Regions from separate parts of the Pseudomonas sp. Irchel 3A5 genome, predicted to be linked through region 2. Evidence: riboswitches for the same ligand, from Rfam matches in the RefSeq annotation. Region 2 holds a riboswitch; each other region holds the start of a gene.
The links. A riboswitch is a leader RNA that binds a small molecule or an ion and turns the genes downstream of it on or off. The one in region 2 is predicted to bind cobalamin.
Positions count from the first base shown of each region.

Region 1: linked by a shared signal. The riboswitch ahead of CKW31_RS07585 (CbtB-domain containing protein) and the one ahead of cobO (cob(I)yrinic acid a,c-diamide adenosyltransferase) in region 2 are both predicted to bind cobalamin.
Region 3: linked by a shared signal. The riboswitch ahead of CKW31_RS20615 (ABC transporter substrate-binding protein) and the one ahead of cobO (cob(I)yrinic acid a,c-diamide adenosyltransferase) in region 2 are both predicted to bind cobalamin.

Region 1 is NZ_FYDU01000004.1:141,100-144,371, reverse strand. Features, by position in the region: gene CKW31_RS07595 (cobalamin biosynthesis protein) at 1-147, opposite strand, end outside; gene CKW31_RS07590 (CbtA family protein) at 310-1,017, opposite strand; gene CKW31_RS07585 (CbtB-domain containing protein) at 1,029-1,214, opposite strand; cobalamin riboswitch at 1,310-1,534, opposite strand; cobalamin riboswitch at 1,592-1,831, shown strand; gene cobW (cobalamin biosynthesis protein CobW) at 1,956-3,020, shown strand; gene cobN (cobaltochelatase subunit CobN) at 3,024-3,272, shown strand, end outside.
Region 2 is NZ_FYDU01000006.1:308,367-311,638, reverse strand. Features, by position in the region: gene CKW31_RS12355 (sorbosone dehydrogenase family protein) at 1-836, opposite strand, end outside; cobalamin riboswitch at 939-1,157, shown strand; gene cobO (cob(I)yrinic acid a,c-diamide adenosyltransferase) at 1,255-1,866, shown strand; gene CKW31_RS12345 (cobyrinate a,c-diamide synthase) at 1,877-3,172, shown strand; gene bluB (5,6-dimethylbenzimidazole synthase) at 3,169-3,272, shown strand, end outside.
Region 3 is NZ_FYDU01000013.1:26,462-29,733, forward strand. Features, by position in the region: gene pcsA (phosphatidylcholine synthase) at 1-667, opposite strand, end outside; cobalamin riboswitch at 879-1,074, shown strand; gene CKW31_RS20615 (ABC transporter substrate-binding protein) at 1,266-2,303, shown strand; gene CKW31_RS20620 (iron ABC transporter permease) at 2,300-3,272, shown strand, end outside.

The DNA.
Region 1 (3,272 bases), on a different contig from region 2:
GATGGAGGCGAGGGCGCTGATGTCTTGCAAGCGCAGATCATGCGCTTCAAGGCTGTGCTCAATAAGCTCCAGCAGCGCCGCTGCGGAGCAACCGCGTTGGCAACCCAAGCCTGCCACCAGTATCGGCTGCTTGTTATCAAACAAAATATAACTCACTGAATTTAAATGCTTTTCTGTAGGAGCTCATGAGCATTGCGAGGCAGCGATGAGGGTGTATCAGGCAGGACGCCATCGCTGCCTCGCGGTGCTCGTGAACTCCTACAGGTCCAATGTTTGCTGCGAGACAGCTTATGTCAAATTTGCTCAAGATCAGGCTGGGTCGAGATCAGGGTTGTTACGACGGAACAGCCACGTGCTGATCAGGCCCATGGCGATCCAGAACACCGCGTTGGTCAGCAGTGAAGCGATCACGAATTGCGACTCCAGCGCTTCAGGTGCCAGGCTTTCGTGGATTTCAGGCTGCGGTGCGCCAATCACATGAGGCACTACCAGAATCGCCACGCCCAAGGCTTTCAATAGCCAGTTCCGGGCAAAGACGATCAGCGCGAGAGCGACAGCCGTCGAGGCTGCGGTGCCGATCCACCAGATCTGTCGCTGATTGAGGTCCGCAGCAGCGGTGCCCGGTAGTTCGGGCGGCAGGCCCAGGGTTGGCGCCAGGGTAAACACGGCAAAACCGGCCAGCCCCCAGAACAGGCCTTGGGAGGTTCTGCCCGGCGCTCGCAAGGTGTACAGCGCCGCCAGCATCAGCGCGAAACCCACTGCCACCACCAGATTACCGCCGGTGGTGGACACAATGCGCTGCCAGCCGTCTTGCGGCGACCAGGCTTCGACGTCATGCACATGGCCCGCCTGTGCAGTCTCGCCGTGAGCGTGTTCATGGACCTGCTCGGCAGGCGCGTTTTCGTAGGTTTCGGCTTGCAGGATCAACGGCGTGATCCAGAAGCTTTGCAGCAGGGTCAACAGCAGGGCGGCGAGCAGGCCGGTGAACCCGGCCGTTTGAGCGATTCGCTTGAACATGGCGTCAGGTCTCAATGGCAAGGAAAGGCGGCGCTGTGGCGAGTGTCATGGGCGGCGTTGTGGACCGCTTCGATGTGCGAGAAACCGGCGAAGTACACCAGACAGGCGCCGAGAATCGCTGCGCCGATGGCGGCGGTCAGGCGTTGGGTCTGGGTGGTTGCGGTACTGGCGGAGTGGCTGGTTGTAATGATCGACATGGCGCTTCCCTCTTGATGTCGGCAAGCAGGCATGCGCAGCACTGTCCGCTGACGAGTGTCAGGGGAGTGCAACTGCGCCCGCCCACCGCGGGTTCGTTATTTGTTTCATGTCGGGCCGGTCTCCGGGCTTGCGAGGGGTTGAGCGCACCATGGCGTCAACCTGCAAGAATCGCCTTCCCATGCCGTGATGCGCACAGTGGATCTGATTCTTCGCTCGCTTACCGTTGCGGGGGCAGCGCCGGACTTGTGCAGGCCAGAGGCCTGAACTCACCGGTTTCCCGTTTCACCCCGTGAGGGGCACCCGTAACAAGGCGTGTAGGAGAGCATGCGTCTGCATGGAACGTCAATCAGTCGATTGACCTGCCCGCAGTCACTGCGTAGCCTTGCGGGTTCGAGGTTCTCCAGCCGATCTGCGGGTCGGACGATATGGAGCTAAGACGGGAACGCGGTCAATGCCGCGGCTGCCCCCGCAACTGTAAGCGGTGCTGATTTATCGCACGGTCATTGCATTCTCTGCACAGCCACTGCCCGTCAAGGGCGGGAAGGCGCAATGACTGCCCCGGAGGTTTTCAGGGGCGCCGCAAGCCAGGAGACCTGCCTCGATTCGGGCCTTGAGCCCGACGAATTCTCACTACAACCGGGCGGGGTGATCCGGTGGCGAATCGCATCTCTGTGGCTACACGCCTGTGGCCACACAGGGTTTTCGTCCTGCTTGCCCGCCGTATTGCCAAAGGGCATCCGATGAAAACACTGGCCAAACTTCCCGTCACCATCGTTACCGGCTTCCTCGGTTCGGGCAAAACCACCTTGCTGCGCCACATGCTGGATAACGCGGAAGGTCGGCGCATCGCCGTGATCGTCAATGAATTTGGCGAACTGGGCATCGACGGTGAAATCCTCAAGCAATGCACCATTGGCTGCACGGAAGAAGAGGCGGTTGGCCGCGTTTACGAACTGGCCAACGGCTGCCTGTGCTGCACCGTCCAGGAAGAGTTCTTCCCGGTCATGCGCGAACTCGTCGCGCGCCGCGGTGATCTGGATCATATCCTCATCGAAACCTCCGGTCTGGCGCTGCCAAAACCACTGGTGCAAGCCTTTCAGTGGCCAGAAATTCGCAACGCCTGCACCGTCGACGCGGTGATCACTGTCGTCGACAGTCCTGCAGTACTCGCAGGTACGTTTGCTGCATTCCCTGATCAGGTCGATGCACAGCGCAAGCTCGATCCGAATCTGGATCATGAATCACCACTGCATGAATTGTTCGCCGATCAACTGGCCAGCGCCGATCTGGTCATCCTCAACAAGGCCGACATGATCGACGCTGCCGGTCTGGCCGCAGTGCGTGCCGAAGTCTCCGAAGAGCTGCCGCCTGCGGTCAAGGTCATCGAAGCCAGCAGCGGTCGTCTGCCGATCAACGTCCTGCTGGGGCTGGGTGCCGAGTCCGAGCAGCACATCGACGGGCGCAAGACCCATCACGATCACCACGAAGGCGATGATCATGATGACCACGACCATGACGCGTTCGACTCTATTTCCATCAAGCTGCCTCAATCCGAAGAAACACAGCTGCTTGCCGCGCTGACCCAACTGGTCGTTCAGCATGGCATCCTGCGGGTCAAGGGTTTCGCTGCCATCGCTGGCAAGCCGATGCGCTTGCTGATTCAGGGCGTGGGTACGCGTTTCGACAAACACTTCGACCGTGCCTGGAGTGCTGACGAAGAGCGCGCCACTCATCTGGTGCTGATCGGTCAGAAGCTCGATGCTGCTGCACTTGAATCCCAACTGCGCGCTGCGCTTGCGGACTGACCCATGCACCTGTTGAGAACCCAGCCCGGTGGTTTTGTACCGGACGACAGTATTGCCGACCTCGGACAAACCCCCGCCGAGCTGGTGATTCTCTGCAGTGGTGATTCAAGCCTGGCGTTGCTCGCCGAAGCCGCGCAGCAACTGCCGGAAGATTACCCAAGCTTGCGTCTGGCCAACCCGATGCAGGTTCAGAACCACGCTTCGGTCGACCTCTATGTCGATGAAGTGCTGCGCCACGCCAAGGTGATTCTG
Region 2 (3,272 bases):
ACCGCGGTCCACAGCTTGCCGGTGGTCGGTTCCCAGTCCATGCCGTTCGGGTTGCGCAGGCCCGAAGCGAAGATGCGATGGGTTTTGCTCGCCGGGTCCACTTCCCAGATTGCCGCCCGACCTTCTTCAGCTGCCATGCCGTTTTCCGCCACGTTGCTGTTCGAGCCAACCGTCACGTAGAGCTTGCTGCCGTCTTTGCTGGCGATGACGTTTTTGGTCCAGTGGTGATTCAGCGTGCCGCCCGGCAAGTCGACGATCTTGGTCGGTTGCGCGGTGATCGCCGTCTGGCCGTCTTTATAGGGGAAGCTGATCAGGCGGTCGGTGTCGGCGACGTATAGCGTGTTGCCGACCATCGTCATGCCAAACGGTGAGTTGAGGTTCTCCAGAAACACGGTACGGGTTTCTGCGACGCCGTCGTGATCCTTGTCTCGCAGCAGGGTGATTCGATTAGCGCTGGGCACGCCGGCTCCGGCGCGTCCCATGACTTTTTTCATGACCCAGCCACGGACGCCTTGATCGTCATCGGGCTTGGGCGGCGAATTGGTTTCGGCGACCAATACATCGCCGTTGGGCAGCACGTACAACCAGCGTGGGTGATCGAGGTTTTCAGCAAAGGCGGCGACCTGGGTGCCCGGGGCCGCAACAGGTTTGCCACCCTGCGGCCAGCCGACGGCCGGTGCAATGTTGACGGTCGGGATCAGGGTCTTGTTGGGCTCCGGCAGCTTCGGAGACGGGCCTGTGCCGTCGGTGACTTGCAAGGTCGAGGACTCGCCACAGCCCGCGAGGCCAGCGGCAAGCACGAGCAAGACGGCGTAATGCGGTTTGAGCGTGAACATGGTGGATCTCCGTTACGGGCAGTGGTGCATTAAGGGGTAGAGGCCCTCACTCTGTTGAGGTTCAACCCCTGTGTTGATTGACGCTCCCGGGTCAACGCTCTAACCTGCGCGCTTGTTTCAGGTGCTCAACGTCTGCGGACTGATTGAGTGAAACAGGGAAGCCGGTGCGTTCGCTTTTTTTCGAGCCATTCCGGCGCTGCCCCCGCAACGGTAAATGAGTGAAAACTGCGCAATCTGCCACTGTGCTCAGGCATGGGAAGGCGCGCAGCCGGGTTCGCCCGCTCATGAGCCCGGAGACCGGCCTGATCCATTCAACAGCATCACGGCGGGCGATGCTCTGCGCATGACCTGTGGTCGTGCTGTCAGTCTTTGTTGCGCCCTCCGTCTGCTTTCGCGTGCCCTCAAGCGGAGAGCTGAGATGAACGAATCCCCTGAACGTGACGAACGCCATCTGGCGCGCATGCTGCGCAAGAAAGCCGTCATGGACGAGCGCATTGCCAGCGCCCCTAACGAATGCGGTTTGCTGCTGGTCTTGACCGGCAATGGCAAAGGCAAAAGCAGCTCCGCGTTCGGCATGCTCGCCCGGGCCATGGGCCACGACATCCAGTGCGGCGTTGTGCAGTTCATCAAAGGCAGTCACAGCACCGGTGAAGAGTTCTTCTTTCGGCGTTTCCCGGAACAGGTTCGTTACTACGTGATGGGCGAGGGCTACACCTGGGAAACCCAGGACCGAAAGCGCGATATCGCTGCAGCCGAAGCCGCCTGGGAAGTGTCTCTGGAAATGCTCCGCGATCCGTCCATTGGCCTGGTGGTGCTGGACGAACTGAACATCGCCCTCAAGCACGGTTATCTGGATATCGAGCGAGTCCTCAGCGACTTGCAGGCGCGTCCGCCGATGCAGCACGTGATCGTCACCGGTCGCGGTGCCAAGCCGGAAATGATCGACATGGCTGACACGGTTTCCGAGATCACCGTGGTCAAGCACGCCTTCCAGGCAGGTATTCGTGCCCAGAAAGGCATTGAGCTGTGAGCGCACTGTCATGAGCGAGCCGCGTCACTGTCCGGCGGTATTGATCGCCGCGCCCGCGTCGGGTCAGGGCAAAACCACTGTCACCGCCGCATTGGCTCGCCTGCATCGCAATCAGGGCCGCAAGGTTCGCGTGTTCAAATGTGGGCCGGACTTTCTCGACCCCATGATTCTTGAGCGGGCCAGCGGTGCGCCGGTCTATCAGCTCGACCTGTGGATGGTGGGCGCTGATGAAAGCCGTCGCCTGTTGTGGCAGGCCGCGGGCGAGGCTGATCTGATTCTGATTGAAGGCGTGATGGGCCTGTTTGACGGTACGCCGTCCAGTGCTGACCTGGCCCGTCATTTTGGTGTCCCTGTATTGGGTGTGATCGACGGTACGGCCATGGCCCAGACTTTTGGCGCGTTGGCCTTGGGGCTGGCGCGTTATCAGCCGGACCTGCCGTTCGCCGGTGTACTGGCCAACCGCGTCGGCACCGTGCGGCACGCGCAGTTACTTGAAGGCAGCCTTACCGAAGGTCTGCGCTGGTACGGCGCATTGTCCCGGGAAACCGGAATCGAACTGCCAAGCCGTCATCTCGGATTGGTACAGGCCAGCGAGCTGAATGACCTGGACCTGCGCCTGGACGCTGCGGCAGATGCCTTGGCCAGCACCTGTGAAGTGGCCTTGCCGCCCGCCGTGACCTTCGCCGCCCCGGACATTATTCCCGCCGAACCACTGCTGGAAGGTGTACGCATCGCCATCGCTCATGATGAGGCCTTCGCCTTTACCTATGGCGCGAGCCTGGATTTGTTCCGGGCAATGGGCGCGGAGCTGGTGTTCTTCTCGCCGATCCGCGACAGCGTTCTGCCCGAGGCGGACAGCCTGTATCTGCCCGGCGGTTATCCCGAACTGCACCACGTCGCCTTGAGCCAGAACACGCCCATGCTGACCGCGATCCGCGAACACCACCAGGCTGGCAAACCGTTGCTGGCCGAGTGCGGCGGCATGCTGTATCTGCTGGATGCCTTGACCGATGTCGACGGGCTGCGGGTTGAACTGGTTGGCTTGCTGAAGGGCGAGGCCGTGATGCAGAAACGTCTGGCAGCCCTGGCGCTACAAAACGTCGCATTGCCCGAAGGCGAGCTGCGCGGCCACACTTATCACCATTCATTGACCAGCACCGAGTTGCAGCCAATCGCCCGGGGCTTGAGCCCTAACGGTGGGCGCGGCGCGGAGGCGGTCTATCGCGACGGGCGCATGACGGCGTCCTATGTGCATTTCTATTTCCCTTCCAATCCCCAGGCGATTGCGGCGCTTTTCAAACCATGAGTGATCACGCGTACAGCGCCGAAGAACGTGCTGCGGTCTATCGCGCCATTGCCGAGCGACGGGACATGCGGCATTTCAGCGGTGGCAGCGTAGCGCCCGA
Region 3 (3,272 bases), on a different contig from region 2:
CGATAAAGTACGCCGACATCGTGAACCACACGCCCATCACCACTGGCCCGTTATGGGGATGGTTGATGATCAGCAACGCACTGCTGATCAACCAGATGGTGGTCACCAGGATATTCAGCGGCATGAAACGACGCACTCGGAACGGATGCAGAAACTTCATCCGTGTCACCGTCAGCAACGCCAGACCGATGATGGTCAGGAAGGTCACCCAAGGCGATGGCTGAATGATGTATAGACACAGCGCCACCACGTTCCAGGCCGCCGGAAAGCCCTGAAAGTAATTGTCCTTGCTCTTCATTTCCAGATTGCAGAAACAGAACAGCGACGACACCAGAATGATCGCAGTGCTCAACAACAACGTATAAGGCGGCAGCGGGATGTAGCTATAAATAAACAACGCAGGGATAAACACGTACGTCAGATAATCAATGACCAGGTCCAGCACTGAACCGTCAAAGCCCGGCAACACCGACTGCACGTTGAATTTGCGCGCCAGCGAACCATCGACGCCATCCACTGCAAGCGCCAGGCCTAGCCACAACAGACATGCCTTGGCTTGATCATCGAACAGGGCAATGGTCGCCAGAAATGCAATGACCACGCCGGTGGCGGTAAAACCGTGGGCACCCCAGGCTTTAAGCCAGGCCACTCGTTGAGTCGATATCACAGGAAAATGTCTCCAAAAGGTGTAGCGGACCAGTGTAAACCTGGTTGGACGGACTATCGACCGGCCATCGGTCGATAAGGTTCACCGCCGGACGGTGTTAACGCCCTGCCAGTTCAGGGTTGCATCATGCGCCGAGCAAGCGAAACGCACGATAAAAAAATGCCTGCCAGCGACCAATATAGGAAAAATCCCCACTCTTTTAAACATATCCATTACCATGCCGCCCGTCGGTTTCCAAACGGGATTAATAGGGAATCCGTGATGACCTCAAGGTCGTCAACCGGAACTGCCCCCGCAACTGTAGGCGCTGAGCCCTGCTCCATCGATGCCACTGGGTCACTCCGGGAAGGCCCGAGCACGGCGATGATGCGTCAGTCAGGAGACCTGCCGACATCAGAAAGCTGCACCGCAGCCAATAAAGCGGCCGCACTTTCTGGCAACTGACCCACCGGCGGGGTGTCCGGGGAGTACATCCGTCAGCACGGCGGCACAGCCGTGACTGATTGACCCTGCCGAGCCTTTGCCAGCAGCAAGTCGTGATGTGTATCCAGCCAGAACACCATCGTGCGGATAACCGTTCGAATGGAGATCGTTTTTCATGTCTTTGCCTCGTTTTGCTGTTCTGCTTGCTGGACTGGGTTTTTCTGCGCTGACCCTGGCGGCCAACCCGGCCCAACCCTCTGGCATGCAGACAACCTACCCGCTGACTCTGGATAACTGCGGCGTGCCGCTGACCTTCGCCAAGGCGCCCGGCAAAGCTGTGACCATTGGCCAGTCAGCCACTGAAATCCTTTATTCCTTGGGGCTGGCCGAGAAAGTGGTCGGGACTTCGCTGTGGTTCAACAACGTGCTGCCCCGTTTCAAGGACCTGAACGACAAGATCCCGCGTCTGGCCGATAACGATCCCAGCTTCGAGGCGGTGATCAACAAGCGCCCGGAACTGGTCGCCGTGCAATTCGAATGGATGGTCGGCCCCCAAGGCGTGGTGGGCACCCGGCAACAATTCAACGAAATGAAAATCCCCACCTACCTCATGCCGTCGGACTGCGAAGGCAAAGACAATCTGAAAGGTGCTGATGGCACGCGCCTGCGCCCGTTTTCGATCGACAGCCTGTACAAGACCGTCACGCAACTGGCGCAAATCTTCGACGTCCAGGCCCGTGGTGCCGAGTTGAACGCCGACCTGCAGGCACGTCTCGCCACGGCTCAGGCCAGCGTCAAAGGCAAACACCTGAAGGACGCCTCGGCAGTATTCTGGTTCTCCAGCGCAGACCTGAACGTCGACCCTTATGTCGCCGGTCGCAAAGGCATTCCGGCGTTCATGATGGACACCCTGGGTCTGCGCAATATCGTGCAGTCCGATGAGGAATGGCCGACGGTTGGCTGGGAAACCATCGCCAAGGCCAACCCGACCATTCTGGTACTGGCGCGCATGGACCGCCGCCGCTTCCCGGCCGATGATTTCCAGAAAAAACTGGAATTCCTCAAGACCGACCCTGTCACCAAAAACATGGACGCGGTCAAGAACAACCGGATTGTCATTCTGGACGCCCAAGCCATGGAAGCGACGATTCGTACCTTCGACGGCATCGATGAACTGGCGGACGCCATCGACAAATTTGATCTGCACCCATGACAGCGCAATTCGCCGGTCGCTTGTTACGCAAGATTTGCCTGCACGGAGCCTGGGTGCTGGCGGTGTTGCTGGTGGCGATTGTCGCGGGCATTGCCATTGGCGAAACGCCGATCAGCCTGTCGCTGGTGTTTCAGGTGCTGGCCAACAAGCTATGGGGCGCAGGCTTCGTGCTCGACCCTATCGATGAAGGCATCGTCTGGAATTATCGCCTGACCCGCGCCCTCGTCGCAGCGGCCTGCGGCGCGGGCCTGGCTATTTCGGGCGTGGTTTTGCAATCACTGTTGCGCAACCCCCTGGCCGATCCTTACCTGCTGGGCATTTCCGCCGGGGCCTCGACCGGCGCGGTCCTGGTAGCGATCATCGGCGTGGGCGCAGGCGCTATCTCGTTGTCAGCCGGGGCGTTTGCCGGGGCCATGGCCGCTTTTGTGCTGGTCGCCCTGCTGGCGCGCAGTACCGGCGCTGTCAGTGGCAGCGGGCAGATCATTCTCGCGGGCATCGCCGGTTCGCAACTGTTCAACGCCCTGACCTCTTTCCTGATTACCAAATCAGCCAACTCCGAACAGGCACGCGGCATCATGTTCTGGCTGCTGGGCAACCTCAGTGGCGTGCGCTGGCAATCAGTCACGCTGGCCGTGCCGGTGGTGTTGATCGGTCTGGCGGTCTGCCTGTGGCATCGGCGCTCGCTGGATGCGTTCATGTTCGGCAGTGATTCCGCCGCGGCCCTGGGCATCCCGGTGCGTAGGGTTCAAGTGATATTGATCGCCACGGTGGCGCTGGTCACGGCGGTGATGGTCTCGCTGGTGGGTTCCATCGGTTTTGTCGGCCTGGTCGTGCCCCATGCGGCGCGCTTGCTGGTCGGCGTGCGTCATGGTCGTTTGATCCCGGTCAGTGCCCTGGCCGGCGCGGTCTTTCTGATCGCTGCCGATGTGCTGTCCCGCACGGCGATCAAGGGCCAGGTCTTGCCCGTCG